DNA from 2 places in the Variovorax restrictus genome. Region 2 is predicted to be linked to the other one. Evidence: riboswitches for the same ligand, from Rfam matches in the RefSeq annotation. Region 2 holds a riboswitch; the other holds the start of a gene.

Region 1 (7,267 bases), on a different contig from region 2:
GTGGCTGCATGCGACGCTGACCGTCAAGTCGAGCAAGATCGTGACGGCGCCGACCGGCGAAACGCGCCGGCCCGGGCTGCCCGCCAGTGGGATGTTCCTGATCAACCCGCCCTACACGCTCAAGGCGCAGATGGCAGCCGCGCTGCCGCAGTTGGTGGAACGCCTGGGTCAGGACCGCAACGCCACCTTCTCGCTCGACGCCGGCGGCTGACGGCTACTTTTGCCGGCGGGCCGCGACCTGCCGCTTCGCCTTGGCGGCACGCGCTGGCGCCTTGGCCTGCCCGCGATCGGTGTCTGGCGACGGCTGCAATGCCGCCACGTCCGCCACCTCGCCGTTGCAGCGCATGCCCGGCTGGTCGACGACGTGCAAAGCCACCTGCTTGATGCCCGTGCTGACCATGTCCAGGGCCTCCGCGGCAGCCCGGCTCAGATCGATGACACGGCCGGCGGCAAACGGCCCGCGGTCGTTGACACGCACCAGCACCTCGCGCCCGTTGACCAGGCTGCGCACGCACAGCACGGTGTTGAAGGGCAGCGTACGGTGCGCCGCTGTCATGGAGGTCATGTCGAAGCGCTCGCCATTGGCGGTCTTTCGCATATGGAAGCCGATGCCGTACCACGACGCACCGCCGCGCTGGTAGATGGTGCGCGGCGCCTCGTCGCCGGGCACGCCGTCATCGGGGCCGAGCTCGTCCTCGCCCGTCGAGGCCAGGTCGTAGCGCACGGCAGGCACGGCCGAACGAGGACGCGCACCGGCCGGCACCGACAGATCGCGCGTCAGCGGCCGAAGGCCGGTGCCAGCCGGCGCGGCCGGCGACTTGGCCTCATCGGTCGAAGGTGGCGCGACGCAACCCACCAGCAGCCCGGCGAGCAAGGCGGCGAAGCCAGCTCGCCAAGACACACCGCTGGCGCGGCCGAGCGTCATGCGCGCTTGCCGAGCCGCTCCAGCAGGGCGAGCGTGGCAGCGGATTGGTTCATCGTATAGAAGTGCAGCGCCGGGGCGCCACCGTCGCGCAGTCGCTCGCACAGGCGCGTCACCACGTCGAGGCCGAAGGCCTTGATCGACGCGATGTCGTCGCCATAGCTCTGCAGCCGCAGCCGGACCCAGCGCGGAATCTCGGCACCGCAGGCGTCGGAAAAACGCATGAGCTGCGTGGAGCTGGTGATGGGCATCACGCCCGGCACGATCGGCGTCGAAATGCCCAGCCTGCTGCATTCATCGACGAAGCGGAAGTACGCATCCGCATTGAAAAAATACTGCGTGATGGCCGAATCGGCACCGGCGCGCACCTTCTCGGCGAAGGCTTTCAGGTCCGCCTCGGGCGAACGCGCCTGCGGATGCACTTCGGGGTAGCAGGCCACCTCGATGTGGAAATCACGGCCCGTCTCCTCGCGGATGAAGGCCACCAGGTCGCTCGCGTACTGGAACTCGCCACCCGCGCCGTAACCGCTGGGCAGGTCGCCACGCAGGGCCACCAGACGTTTGACGCCCATGGCCTTCAGTTCGCCGAGTTGGCCGCGCACGGTGGCCTTGGTGGCGCCGATGCACGAGAAGTGGCTGGCAGCATCGCCGCCCTCTTCCAGGATCTCGCGCACCGCGGCGAAGGTGCCGTCGTGGGTGGAACCGCCTGCGCCGTAGGTCACCGAGCAGAACTCGGGGCGCATCGCATAGAGCTGCTGGCGCACCGCACGCAGCTTCACCGCGCCTTCGGGCGTCTTGGTCGGAAAGAATTCAAAGCTCAGCGGAAGTTGCATCGGCAGCTCCTTCTGGGCCGTCGTCGCGGACGGCATGAATGAAGAACTCGCGGTTGCCGTCGCCCCCGGCGATCGGGCTGTCGAGCCACCGCACCACGCGCAGGCCGAGGGCAGCACAGGCGTCGCGCAGCCGCTGCTCGACGATCGGGTACATCGCCTCGTCGCGCACGATGCCACCCTTGCCGACCTGGCCGGGCTGCAACTCGAACTGCGGCTTGACCAGCATCAGCAGGTCGCCGCCGGTCGCGAGGAATGGCACCACTGCCGGCAGCACCAGCGTGAGCGAAATGAAGGACAGGTCACCGACGATCAGGTCGAACGCGGTGTCCTCGTCCTCAGGAAAATCGTCGGCCGTCAGCGCACGCGCATTGACCTTCTCGATGGCGGTCACCCGCTCGTCGGCCCGAATGCGGTCGTGCAACTGCCCGTGACCCACGTCGATGCCGACCACGTGCACGGCACCGTGCTGCAGCAGGCAATCGGTGAAGCCACCGGTCGACTGGCCGATGTCGAGACAGCGACGGCCCGACGGGTCGACGCCTGTCGCGGCCAGCGCGCCGTCGAGCTTCAGCCCGCCGCGCGACACGTAGCGCGACTCGGCCGCATCGACCAGCTCGAGCTCGGCCGACTCGGGAATGTCGTCGCGGTTCTTGCCTACGCTGCGCCATTCGGCACCGCTGCCGGCGTCGCGCCAGCGCAAGCCGCCGGTGATGAGACGGACGGCTTGCGAACGCGAGGCGGCGAGGCCTCGCTCTACCAACAATTGATCAGCACGCAAGGCGCGCAATCAGTAGCGGTACGTGTCCGCCTTGTACGGACCCGCTTTGTTCACGCCGATGTAGGCGGCCTGCGCGTCGGTTAGCTCGGTCAGCATCGCGCCGACCTTCTTCAGGTGGAGGCGCGCGACCTTCTCGTCGAGGTGCTTCGGCAGCACGTAGACCTTGCCGGCTTTGTACGCGTCGGGCTTGGTGAACAGCTCGATCTGCGCAATGGTCTGGTTCGCGAACGACGACGACATCACGAAGCTCGGGTGGCCCGTGCCGCAACCCAGGTTCACCAGGCGGCCCTTGGCCAGCAGGATGATCTTCTTGCCGTCCGGGAAGGTGATGTGGTCGACTTGCGGCTTGATCTCTTCCCATTCGTACTTCTCGATCGACGCGACGTCGATCTCGTTGTCGAAGTGGCCGATGTTGCAGACGATCGCCTGGTCCTTCATCTTCACCATCGTGTCGTGCGTGATGACGTCCTTGTTGCCGGTCGTCGTCACGAAGATGTCGGCCTTGTCGGCGGCGTAGTCCATCGTCACGACCTTGTAGCCTTCCATGGCGGCCTGCAGCGCATTGATCGGGTCGATTTCCGTGACCCACACCTGGGCGCTCAGTGCGCGCAGGGCCTGGGCCGAGCCCTTGCCCACGTCGCCGTAGCCGGCCACGACCGCGACCTTGCCGGCGATCATCACGTCAGTGGCGCGCTTGATGCCGTCGACCAGCGATTCGCGGCAACCGTACAGGTTGTCGAACTTGCTCTTGGTGACCGAGTCGTTCACGTTGATCGCGCGGAACTGCAGCGTGCCCTTGGCGGACATCTCGTTCAGGCGGTGCACGCCGGTGGTCGTTTCCTCGGTCACGCCGATGATCTCGGCGGCCTTGCGGGTGTACCAGGTCGAATCGACGGCCAGCTTGGCCTTGATCGCGGCGTAGAGAATGGTCTCTTCTTCGCTCGTCGGGTTGGCGAGCACGCCCAGGTCCTTCTCGGCGCGCTGGCCCAGATGCATCAGCAGCGTGGCGTCACCGCCGTCGTCCAGGATCATGTTCGGGCCTTCGCCCTTCGAGCCCTTGGGGCCGAAGTCGAAGATGCTGTGGGTGTAGTCCCAGTAGTCCTTCAGCGTCTCGCCCTTGATCGCGAAGACCGGCGTGCCCGCAGCGGCGATGGCGGCGGCGGCATGGTCCTGCGTGGAGAAAATGTTGCACGAGGCCCAGCGCACATTGGCACCCAGCGCCTGCAGGGTTTCGATCAGCACCGCGGTCTGGATCGTCATGTGGATCGAGCCGGTGATGCGTGCGCCCTTGAGTGGCTGGGCGGCCTTGAACTCCTCGCGAATGGCCATCAGGCCGGGCATTTCGGTTTCCGCGATGCGGATTTCCTTGCGGCCCCAGGCGGCAAGGGTGATGTCGGCGATCGCCTGGTCGGCGGAAGCAACGGGGGTGGGCTTGAGAACAGCGTTCATGAAAACTCCAAAGCAGGTTTGACGACTGCCGCTGCACTCGGGAGGTTCGACCGGAAAAGGGCTCACCGCGAGAACAGCGGATGAGCGTGGTTGCGATGTAGTCCGAGCCTCACGCCTGATGGCGCTGCAACGCTCCTCGGAGCCGCCATTCTAAGTGTTCGGCGCCCGGCCGTGCTCGCGCAGGGCTCACTTATCCTTTCATCCAGTAACATTTGCACGGGCGCCTCAGAGGGCACGGGCCGGGAGGCGATTCTCAAAACACAGCGCGAAAAGCGCGACAGGGAGTCGGTTATGCAAGGAATTTCGAGGGCGCTCTACAGCGCCTTGGTGGTGAGTGCGCTGCTGGGCGCTTGCGGTGGCGGTGGCGGTGGCGGTGGCGGTGGTGGTGATAGCGGCACCGCCAGTTCCCCGAGTGGCAGTGGCAGCACGTCGGCGCCCGCCGAGACACCGCTGACGGTCAAGGTGAGTGTGAACGGCACGCCAGCCACGCCGGATGCGTCCGGCATCTATGCGGTCAAGCCAGGTGACACGGTGATGGTCACCCCCAGTCAGGCAGCCAGCTGGACGTCGACCAACGGAACGGCGAGTGCGATCACGCTGCGCAACCCCAGCATCTCCGGCAGCCAATGGGCGTCGCAGCTGGTGAACACGTTGACCACGACGACGCTCTACACGGTAAACGCCAGCGCGGGCACCACGCTGAGCGCCAAGACCGTCTTCAGTGTGGCGGCGGCGGACGCGCGCAACGGCAGCTACAAGGTCTTCGCGACCAACGGCACCCGGCAAACGCTGACGCTCAACTTCGACATCAAGACCTATGAGATGAGCGACGGTAGTAATCCTGTCGCATCGGGCTCGATCAGTGAAGACAACAACGCTACAGGCACGTACGTGTTCGGCAGCAGCCGCATCACCACCAGCACCAACAACGCGCGCTTCAAGCTCGCGCAGGACACGGTCGTCGGCGCATTCCCGTTCGTCGTCACCCAGGTGGCCACGACGAGCTATGCGGTGCAACCTTTCGTGGCCTCGCGGGCCCTGGAAACGGATGCGGTGGCACTGGATGGTGTCTACAACCGTTTCGGAATCGATGTCGGATCTGCATCGGCCAGTTCGCAGATTTCGCAAGTTCAGATATCTGGCAACGGCTCAACCTTGATCCGTTGCGCCGACAACACGATCTACAGGATCGATGTCTGCCCTGGAGGGTCGCAGCAAGCCTGGACGATCACGGCCGGGAGTACGGCCGACACCTGGAAGATGACCGAAGTCGCTAATCCCACCAACTATTCGATCTTCTCGGTCGCGCGGCTGGGTGGTCAGAAGATCTTTCTGATTGCCGGCAAGCGGCTCGCCGATCCGATGACCTCTGTGTTCCGGCTGGGCGTAACCGAGACGAGCACCTGGCCGACAGGCACCGGCGTTGGCACCAGCACGCAGGGCTCATGGGGCACCGTCAGCGTTCAAGCCGGGCAATCGACGCGAAGCGCCGTCGCAGCGGACGGCACCACATCGACGGCGCAAAACACATTCGGCCCGATGAATGCACAGGGCCCGCTGGGCATGCGAGCGATCACCAATGGCGCGAACGCAGGAGACGTCTATTTCGCGATGCAGGGAGCCAAGCTCTTTGCCATCGTCGGCGCCAACAACCCATCTACCGCTGGTTACCTCCAGATCAACCTGATGGACTGACCGAGGCGAGTCCACTGGCGGCGCCCGCCGTCAGCACGCTCGCTAAAATCGCAGGCTTTGCGTAGCCGCCGCGCCGTGAGCGCCACGCGCTCACCGTTCTTCGCGCGCCCCGCGTTCACGCCATGACCTTCGAATCCGAAACCCGCCGCCGTCGCACCTTCGCGATCATTTCCCACCCGGACGCCGGCAAGACCACGCTCACCGAAAAGCTGCTGCTGTTCTCCGGCGCGATCCAGATCGCCGGCTCGGTGAAGGCGCGCAAGGCCTCGCGCCACGCCACCTCGGACTGGATGGAGATCGAAAAGCAGCGCGGCATCTCGGTGGCTTCGTCGGTCATGCAGATGCTGTACCGCGACCACGTGATCAACCTGCTCGACACGCCCGGCCACAAGGACTTCTCGGAAGACACCTACCGCGTGTTGACCGCCGTCGATTCGGCGCTGATGGTGATCGACGCCGCCAACGGCGTGGAAGCCCAGACGCGGCGGCTGATTGAGGTCTGCCGGCAGCGCGACACACCCATCATCACCTTCGTCAACAAGATGGACCGCGAGGTGCGCGAGCCGCTCGACATCCTCGACGAGGTGGAGCGCGAACTCGGCATGCCCTGCGTGCCGATGACCTGGCCGGTCGGCCAGGGCAAGAGCTTCCGCGGAATCATGAACCTGCGCACGCAGGCGATGACGGTGTTCGAGTCGGGCAAGGAGCGCCTGTCGGACGACTTCGAGACCATCCCGCTGAGCGATCGCGACACGCTGACCCAGCGCTTCGGCGCCGACTTCGAATCGGCCATGGACAGCATGGAGCTCGCCACCGGCGCGTCGCCCACCTGGGACCATGCGGCCTTCCTCGCCGGCAAGCAGACGCCGGTGTTCTTTGGCTCCGGCGTGAACAACTTCGGCGTGATGGAAGTGCTCGACGCCTTGGTCGATCTGGCGCCGCCACCGCAGTCGCGCATCAGCACGACGATGGTCAACCGCCAGCCGGTCGTGAAAGAGATCCAGCCTGCGGACAAGGACTTCGCCGGCGTGGTGTTCAAGGTGCAGGCCAACATGGACGCCAACCACCGCGACCGCATCGCCTTCGTGCGCATGGCTTCGGGCAAGTACACGCCGGGCATGAAGCTTAAGGTGCAGCGCACCTCGAAAGAACTGCGTCCGACCAGCGTCGTGACCTTCATGAGCCAGCGCCGCGAAGCGGTGGAAGAAGCCTACGCGGGCGACATCGTCGGCTTCACCACGCACGGCGGCGTGCAGCTGGGCGACACCATCACCGACGGCGCGAACCTGATGTTCACCGGCCTGCCCTTCTTCGCACCTGAACTCTTCATGACGGTGATCCTGAAGAACCCCCTGCGCACCAAGCAACTGCAGCAGGGGCTGGCGCAGCTGGGCGAAGAAGGCGCGATCCAGGTCTTCCGCCCCGAGGTCGGTGGCCCGATGCTGCTGGGCGCCGTCGGGCAATTGCAGTTCGAAGTCGTGCAGCACCGCCTGAAGGCCGAGTACGACGCCGACGTGCGGCTCGAGGGTTGCCAGTACACCGGCGCACGCTGGATCACGGCCAACACACCGGCCGAACTGCGCGAGTTCG
Region 2 (7,267 bases):
TGCAGGGCACGGCGTTCTACCGCGAAGCGGCCTGAGCGCTGCCCCTGCGGGCGAACCGGTGCGGGGCGGTGGCTGATTGACAAGGCAGCCGAAGCCGGCCACCGTGGAAATCACCAAGCAACCGGATGACCACATGAACAAGATCGCTCAACGCTGGCTCGCCGTGGGAGCGCTAACGTTCATCCTGCCGGTCGCGGCTTCGGCCCAGCAGGCTTTTGCACGCAGCACCGTCAACCTGCGGGCCGGCCCTGCGGGCGACTATCCGCTGATCGCGACGATCGGCGCGGGCCAGCCCTTCGAGGTGCTGGGCTGCACCAGCGGCTACAGCTGGTGCGACGTGGTGATGCCCGACGGCCTGCGTGGCTGGGTCTATGCGCAGAGCGTCGACTACGCCTACGAGCAGCGGCGCGTGCCGATCGCCAGCTACGGCGCGGCCATCGGCATCCCGCTGGTGACCTTCGCGATCGGCAACTACTGGGGCAACAACTACCGCGACCGCTCGTTCTACGACGACCGCCGTTACTGGGGCGGTCGGCCCCCGCCGCCACGCGACAACTGGCAGCGGCCGCCACCGCCGCGCGCGGAATGGCGGCCGAACCCGTACCGGCCAGCCGTGGGCAACGACTACCGGCCGGACCGCGACCGGCGCGATGACCGTCGGCAGGAATGGCGCCGCGACGAGGAGCGCGGGCGTCAGCAGCAGCAACAGCAGCAGCGGGTCGAGCAGCAGCGCCGGCAGCAGGAGCAGCAGCGGCAACAGCAGGAACGCCAACGCCTGCAGCAACAGGCGCAGCAGCAACGCCAGCGGCAGCAGGAGCACCGCCCCCCGCAGGGGCGTCCGGACTTTCAACGCCCTCAGGATGGCGGCCGGCCCGAGCAGCGCATTCAGTCGCGACGCGAGAACACGCGCAACGGCTTCACGCCTGGCAGCGAGCAAAGGCAATAGGCCGCACCCGGTCAGTTGGCGCCCGTCGCCGACTTGTCCTTCGCAATCAGCGCCACGAAGCGCTGCGCCCCCAGCCCCAGCGGCCGCTCGCGCGACCACACCACATCGACCCACAGATCCAGCCCGTTGCTGAGGTTCTCGAACGGGATCTCCAGCAGCGCCCCCGCCGCCACGTGCGGCTTGGCGAAGGCGCGCGGCAGCCAGCCCCAGCCGAGGCCGGCGGTGATCAGGCTCAGCGCGGCCAGCGCGTTGTCGGTGCGCCAGACGTGACGACCGAAGACGAAGCGCGGGTCGCTGGTCGCCAGGTCGCGCCCGGCCACCACGATCTGCCGCGTGTTGTGCAGATGCTCCTCGCGCAAGCGTCCGCCGGCGGCGGCCAGCACCGGGTGCGCCGGCGCCATCACGGCGACCATCGTGTCGCTCGCCACTTCCTGAAAGCCTTCGCGGCCATCGAGGCTGGGCCGTTCGAACACCAGCGCCAACTGCGCGCGGCCGGCGTGCAGCAGCGCCAGCGCGTCGGCCTGCGGTGCGGCGAGCACTTCGACCTCGAGCAGTGGGTATTCGGCCGCCAGCGCTGCGAGCGCCCCGCTCCAGGGGGCTGCCAGCAGTTCGGGCGCAATGGCCAGCGTCAGCCGGTTCTCCAGGCCCTGCGTGAGGGCGAGCGCCTGCACCTCGAGTTGCTTGAACTGGGCCGCCAGCAGGCGCGCCTGCGGCTCCAGCGAGCGGGCGGCGGCGGTCGGCTTGGGCTCGCGGCCGCTGCGGTCGAACAGCGGCAGGTCGAGTTCGGCCTCCAGCCCCGCGATCGCCATGCTCACGGCCGAGGGCACGCGCCCCAGCGAGCGCGCGGCCGCGGAGAACGAGCCGTGGTCGAGCACGGCGAGAAAGACCTGCAGGTTGTCGGTGGAGAAGGCCATGCGCCCGATCTATCAGTTGAATTGAAATAAGATGACTTTTTATATCAGCGATTGACACATAAAGTCCAACGTCTGTTCACTGTTTTCCGGGAATTTCCATGCAAGGGCTCAAGCGCCGCGTCGTCTACATCACGCTTTACGAAGGCATCGCCATCGTCGCAGCGAGCGTGGGGCTGGCGCTGATGTCGGGCCAGGGGCTGGGGCATTCGGGTGTGCTGGCGATGATCGCGTCCGCGATCGCCGTGTTGTGGAATTTGAGCTTCAACTGGCTTTTCGAACGCTGGGAGTCGCGCCAGGCGGTGCGCGGGCGCAGCGTGTGGCGCCGCGTCGCCCATGCCATCGGCTTCGAGGGCGGCCTCGTCGCTTTCCTGGTGCCGACCTTCGCGTGGTGGCTGGATGTGAGCTTGTGGGATGCGCTGGTGATGGACCTGGGTCTGGTGGTGTTCTTCCTCGTCTACACCTTCGTCTTCAACTGGGCTTTCGACGCCATCTTCGGCCTGCCGGCCTCCGCGACGGGGGCCGCCCAGCCAGCCTGACGCACCGCCCGTGTCGGGCGGCCGTGCAACACTCGGCGCATGTCTTCTTTGGAATGGGCCGCGTCCGCCCTGCAGGCGTTCGACGGGGTGGTCCAGTCCAGCGCCGGTTTCCGCAGCCGCGACGGCCAGCGGCGCATGGCCGAGCAAGTCGCCGACACGCTGGCCGCGGCCACCCTCGGCAAGACCGAGAGCGATGACGGTGACGGCCCGGCCGACCCGCCGGTGCGCGCCATCGCGGTGATCCAGGCCGGCACTGGCGTCGGCAAGTCGCTCGCCTACTGCGCGCCCGCCATCGCGCTGGCCCTGGCGCGCAACACCCGCGTCGTGATCTCCACCGCGACCGTGGCGCTGCAGGAGCAGCTGGTCCACAAGGACCTGCCGGCGCTCGCCAAGCTGATGCCGGAACCCTTCCGCTTCGCTTTGGCGAAGGGCCGCGGGCGCTACGTCTGCCAGCAGAAGCTGGAACGCCTGACCGGGATGATGGCCGAGCAGGACGACGAGGACGAAGACGGCGAAGAGGACCTCTTCGCCGACGACGACGCTGCCGCAAATTCCCACCCCGCGCGGCCTGCGCACGAAGTGGAGGCTCGCCTCCAGTTCTACACCGGCATCGCCCACACGCTCTCCAGCGGCGCCTGGGACGGCGACCGCGACACCCGCGACACCCCGCCCGCCGCCGATGCCTGGCTCCCCATGGCGGCCGACGCGGCATCGTGCACCGGCAAGCACTGCCCGTCGTTCAACCAGTGCGTCTACTACGAGCGCCGCAAGACGCTGGTCGGCGCGCAGGTGGTGGTGGTCAACCACGACCTGTTGCTGGCCTCCATCGGCAATCGCCAGCTGCCCGAGTTGGACAACTGCCTGCTGGTGCTCGACGAGGCGCACCACCTGCCGGCCACCGCGCTCGCGCAGTTCGGCTGTCGCATGGACCTGGGCCGCCACGGCTGGGTCGAGCGCCTCGCGCAGCGCGCGGTGCGCGTGGGCGTGCGCTTCGAGGTCACCGAGGTGGCCGACGTGCCGATGCACGCCGCGCAGATGCGCCAGGCGCTGCAGGAGACCGAGCGGCTGGTGATGGACCTGTACGGCGACGGCCTCAAGACCGACGTCGCCGGCCCGGCGGGCCTGCCCGGCCGTGGCCCCGCGCGTGCGCGCCTGCCGCTGGGCGCCTTGCCCGAAGCGCTCCAGGGCCCGCTGGGCCGGGTGGCGCACCACGCGTCGGGCTTCCTCGATGCTCTGCGCGTGATCGCCAGCGCCCTGCGCACCGAGATGCGCGAACAACCCGCGATGGCGCGCAAGCTGTCGACCATGTACGCCCAGCTCGGCGCGCTCGCCCCGCGGCTGGAGCAGACGCTCGACACCGCCCAGCTGCTGCTGCGCGAAGCCCCGCCCGACGCGGTGCCGGCCGCCAAGTGGTTCACGCTGCAGGTCGACGGCGACCAGGCCACGCTGCAGGCGCACGCCAGCCCGCTGCTGCCCGGCGCGACGCTGCGCCACCACCTGTGGGCCAAGGTGCGCGGCGCGGTGCTGACATCGGCCACGCTCACCAGCTGCGGCCACTTCGATTTCTTCCTGCGCGAGTCGGGCCTGCATGGCGACGAGGCGGCGACCACGCTGGAGGTGCCCAGCCCCTTCGACTACGCCGCGCAGGGCAAGCTGATCGCCGTCGAAACCCGGGCCGACCCGCGCGACGCGGCCGGCTACGTCGCCGAGATGGTCCAGGCGCTGGTGCGCGACCTGGCGGACGTGCGGCACGGCGCGCTGGTGCTGTTCACCTCGCGCGACCAGCTGCGCCAGGCGGTCGAGGCGCTGCCCGCCGCGCTCAAGCCGCGCGTGCTGCTGCAGACCGCCATGCCGCGCCAGCAACTGCTGGCCACCCACCGCCATCGCGTGGCCGAGGGGCTGCCGTCGATCGTCTTCGGCATGCAGTCCTTCGGCGAAGGGCTCGACCTGCCGGGCAAGCTCTGCGAATCGGTCTTCATCGCCAAGCTGCCCTTCGCACCGCCGGACGACCCGGTCGGCGAGGCGCGGGCCGAGTGGCTGCGCACGGTGGGGCGCGATCCGTTCACCGAGCTGGTGGTGCCGGCGACGGCCATTCGATTGGCGCAATGGGTGGGGCGGGCGATTCGGAGCGAAGAAGATCGCGCTTCCGTGTACTGCTACGACAGGCGGCTGGTGAGGACTTCGTATGGTCAGCGGTTGTTGAAGGGGTTGCCGCCGTTTACGTTTTCTACGGTGCGGGTGGGGGACGCGGTTTCTGCTTGATCGTTGGCGTTGGTGAGGGCGCCCGGCAGGCGGTGCGAGCCGGACGACCCCGGTGCGCCGGCCCTTCGGGCTGCCTTGCGGTGCTCGCCTTTCGCGCGGTCTCGCTCGAACTCGCTGCGCTCAGACAATCGCGAGCCCTGATCCGCGGAAGGCTGCGCTCCTCAGCGACGCACAGGGGATCGCCCGGCCCGCACCGCCTGCCGGGCTTGGGGATCGCTGCGCTCGCCGGAGAGATGCACAACGATTGCGTCCACGTCGGTGGGTGGTATGTCTTTGGGCGGTTGTTGAGGCTCCGGCGAGCACCGCAGGGGCAGGCGGATCAGGGCCGCGCGTGTCTGAGCGAAGCGAGTTTGCGCGGACCCCGCCTGACGCGAGGAGCAGCAGCGAAGCCCGAAGGGCCGGAGACGTCTGCCGCCCAAAGGCATGCCGCCCGCCGACGCCCCTACACCACACCGAAGCACCTCGACAACCATCACCTCAACCAAAGGCCACTAAAATAGACGACCCCGAGGAGCGTTGCAGCGGCACCCCCGCCAGGCTCGGGTCTGATCCCGCAACGACGCTCACCTGACCATCGCGAATCCAGGTGAGCCCATGTCCGAATCTTCTTCCTCTGCCGTCACGTCCGTTCCCCCGATGAAGCTGTCGGGCCTCGAGCCCGTGCGCATCGGCGAGGGCACGCTGTTCGTCAACATCGGCGAACGCACCAACGTCACTGGTTCCAAGGCCTTCGCGCGGATGATCCTCAACGGCCAATTCGAGGAAGCCCTGGCCGTGGCGCGCCAGCAGGTCGAGAACGGCGCGCAGGTCATCGACATCAACATGGACGAGGCCATGCTCGACAGCAAGGCCGCGATGGTCCGCTTCCTGAACCTGATCGCGTCGGAGCCCGACATCGCGCGCGTGCCGATCATGGTCGACAGCTCGAAGTGGGAGGTCATCGAGGCGGGTCTCCGCTGCATCCAGGGCAAGGGCATCGTCAATTCGATCAGCATGAAGGAAGGCGAAGACCAGTTCCGCCACCAGGCCAAGCTCTTGCGCCGCTACGGTGCCGCCGCTGTGGTGATGGCCTTCGACGAGAAGGGCCAGGCCGACACCTACGAGCGCAAGGTCGAGATCTGCCAGCGCGCCTACCGCATCCTGGTCGACGAAATCGGCTTCCCCGCCGAGGACATCATCTTCGACCCGAATATCTTCGCGGTCGCGACCGGCATTGAAGAGCACAACAACTACGCGGTCGACTTCATCGAGGCGACCCGCTGGATCAAGCAGAACTTGGCCGGCGCCAAGGTGTCGGGCGGCGTGTCGAACGTGAGCTTCAGCTTCCGCGGCAACGACCCGGTGCGCGAGGCCATCCACACCGTCTTCCTGTACCACGCGATCAAGGCCGGCATGGACATGGGCATCGTCAACGCCGGCATGGTCGGCGTGTACGACGACCTCGAGCCGGTGCTGCGCGAGCGCGTCGAAGACGTGATCCTGAACCGCCGCCCCGATGCTGGCGAACGCCTGGTCGAAGTGGCCGAGACCGCCAAGAGCGGCGCCAAGGACGAGAGCAAGCGCAACGACTGGCGCGGCACGCCCGAGGCGCCGGTGAGCGTGGGAGACCGGCTGAGCCACGCACTGGTGCACGGCATCACCGAGTTCATCGTCGAGGACACCGAAGAGGCCTACCAGGACATCCTCGCCAAGGGCGGCCGGCCGCTGCATGTCATCGAAGGCCCGTTGATGGACGGCATGAACGTGGTCGGCGACCTGTTCGGCGCCGGCAAGATGTTCCTGCCGCAGGTGGTGAAGTCGGCCCGCGTGATGAAGCAGGCCGTGGCACACCTGCTGCCCTACATCGAGGAAGAGAAGCTGCGCGACGAGGCGGCCGGCCGCGACGTGCGCACCAAGGGCAAGATCATCATCGCGACGGTGAAGGGCGATGTGCACGACATCGGCAAGAACATCGTCACCGTCGTGCTCCAGTGCAACAACTTCGAAGTGGTGAACATGGGTGTGATGGTGCCCTGCCACGAGATCCTGGCGCGCGCCAAGGTCGAGGGCGCCGACATCGTGGGCCTCTCCGGCCTCATCACGCCGAGCCTGGAAGAGATGCAGTACGTGGCCGGCGAAATGCAGCGCGACGACCATTTCCGCATCAAGAAGATCCCGCTGATGATCGGCGGCGCCACCACCAGCCGCGTGCACACGGCCGTGAAGATCGCGCCGCACTATGAAGGCCCGGTCGTTTACGTGCCGGATGCGTCGCGCAGCGTGAGCGTGGCGCAGAGCCTGCTGAGCGACCAGGCGACCAAGTACATCGACGAACTCAACGCCGACTACGACAAGGTGCGCCTGCAGCACGCCAACAAGAAGCAGGTGCCGCTGTGGCCGCTGGCCAAGGCACGCGCCAACAAGACGCCGATCGACTGGACGAACTACACGCCGCCGGTGCCCAAGTTCATCGGCCGCCGCGTGTTCAAGAACTTCGACCTGACCGAGCTCGCCAAGTACATCGACTGGGGCCCGTTCTTCCAGACCTGGGACCTGGCCGGGCCGTTCCCCGCGATCCTGAAAGATGAAGTCGTGGGCGCCGAGGCCGTGCGCGTGTATGCCGACGCGAA

What was found. A riboswitch is a leader RNA that binds a small molecule or an ion and turns the genes downstream of it on or off. The one in region 2 is predicted to bind S-adenosylhomocysteine.
Region 1: linked by a shared signal. The riboswitch ahead of ahcY (adenosylhomocysteinase) and the one ahead of metH (methionine synthase) in region 2 are both predicted to bind S-adenosylhomocysteine.

Annotation. Positions count from the first base shown of each region.
Region 1 is NZ_JBPJZH010000003.1:198,562-205,828, reverse strand. Features, by position in the region: gene ACSFA0_RS20435 (23S rRNA (adenine(2030)-N(6))-methyltransferase RlmJ) at 1-211, shown strand, start outside; gene ACSFA0_RS20430 (septal ring lytic transglycosylase RlpA family protein) at 215-925, opposite strand; gene metF (methylenetetrahydrofolate reductase [NAD(P)H]) at 922-1,755, opposite strand; gene ACSFA0_RS20420 (TlyA family RNA methyltransferase) at 1,733-2,533, opposite strand; gene ahcY (adenosylhomocysteinase) at 2,543-3,982, opposite strand; S-adenosyl-L-homocysteine riboswitch at 4,058-4,124, opposite strand; gene ACSFA0_RS20410 (hypothetical protein) at 4,274-5,677, shown strand; gene ACSFA0_RS20405 (peptide chain release factor 3) at 5,800-7,267, shown strand, end outside.
Region 2 is NZ_JBPJZH010000001.1:139,722-146,988, reverse strand. Features, by position in the region: gene ACSFA0_RS00695 (homocysteine S-methyltransferase family protein) at 1-35, shown strand, start outside; gene ACSFA0_RS00690 (SH3 domain-containing protein) at 134-946, shown strand; gene ACSFA0_RS00685 (LysR family transcriptional regulator) at 958-1,860, opposite strand; gene ACSFA0_RS00680 (PACE efflux transporter) at 1,959-2,396, shown strand; gene dinG (ATP-dependent DNA helicase DinG) at 2,436-4,658, shown strand; S-adenosyl-L-homocysteine riboswitch at 5,163-5,230, shown strand; gene metH (methionine synthase) at 5,295-7,267, shown strand, end outside.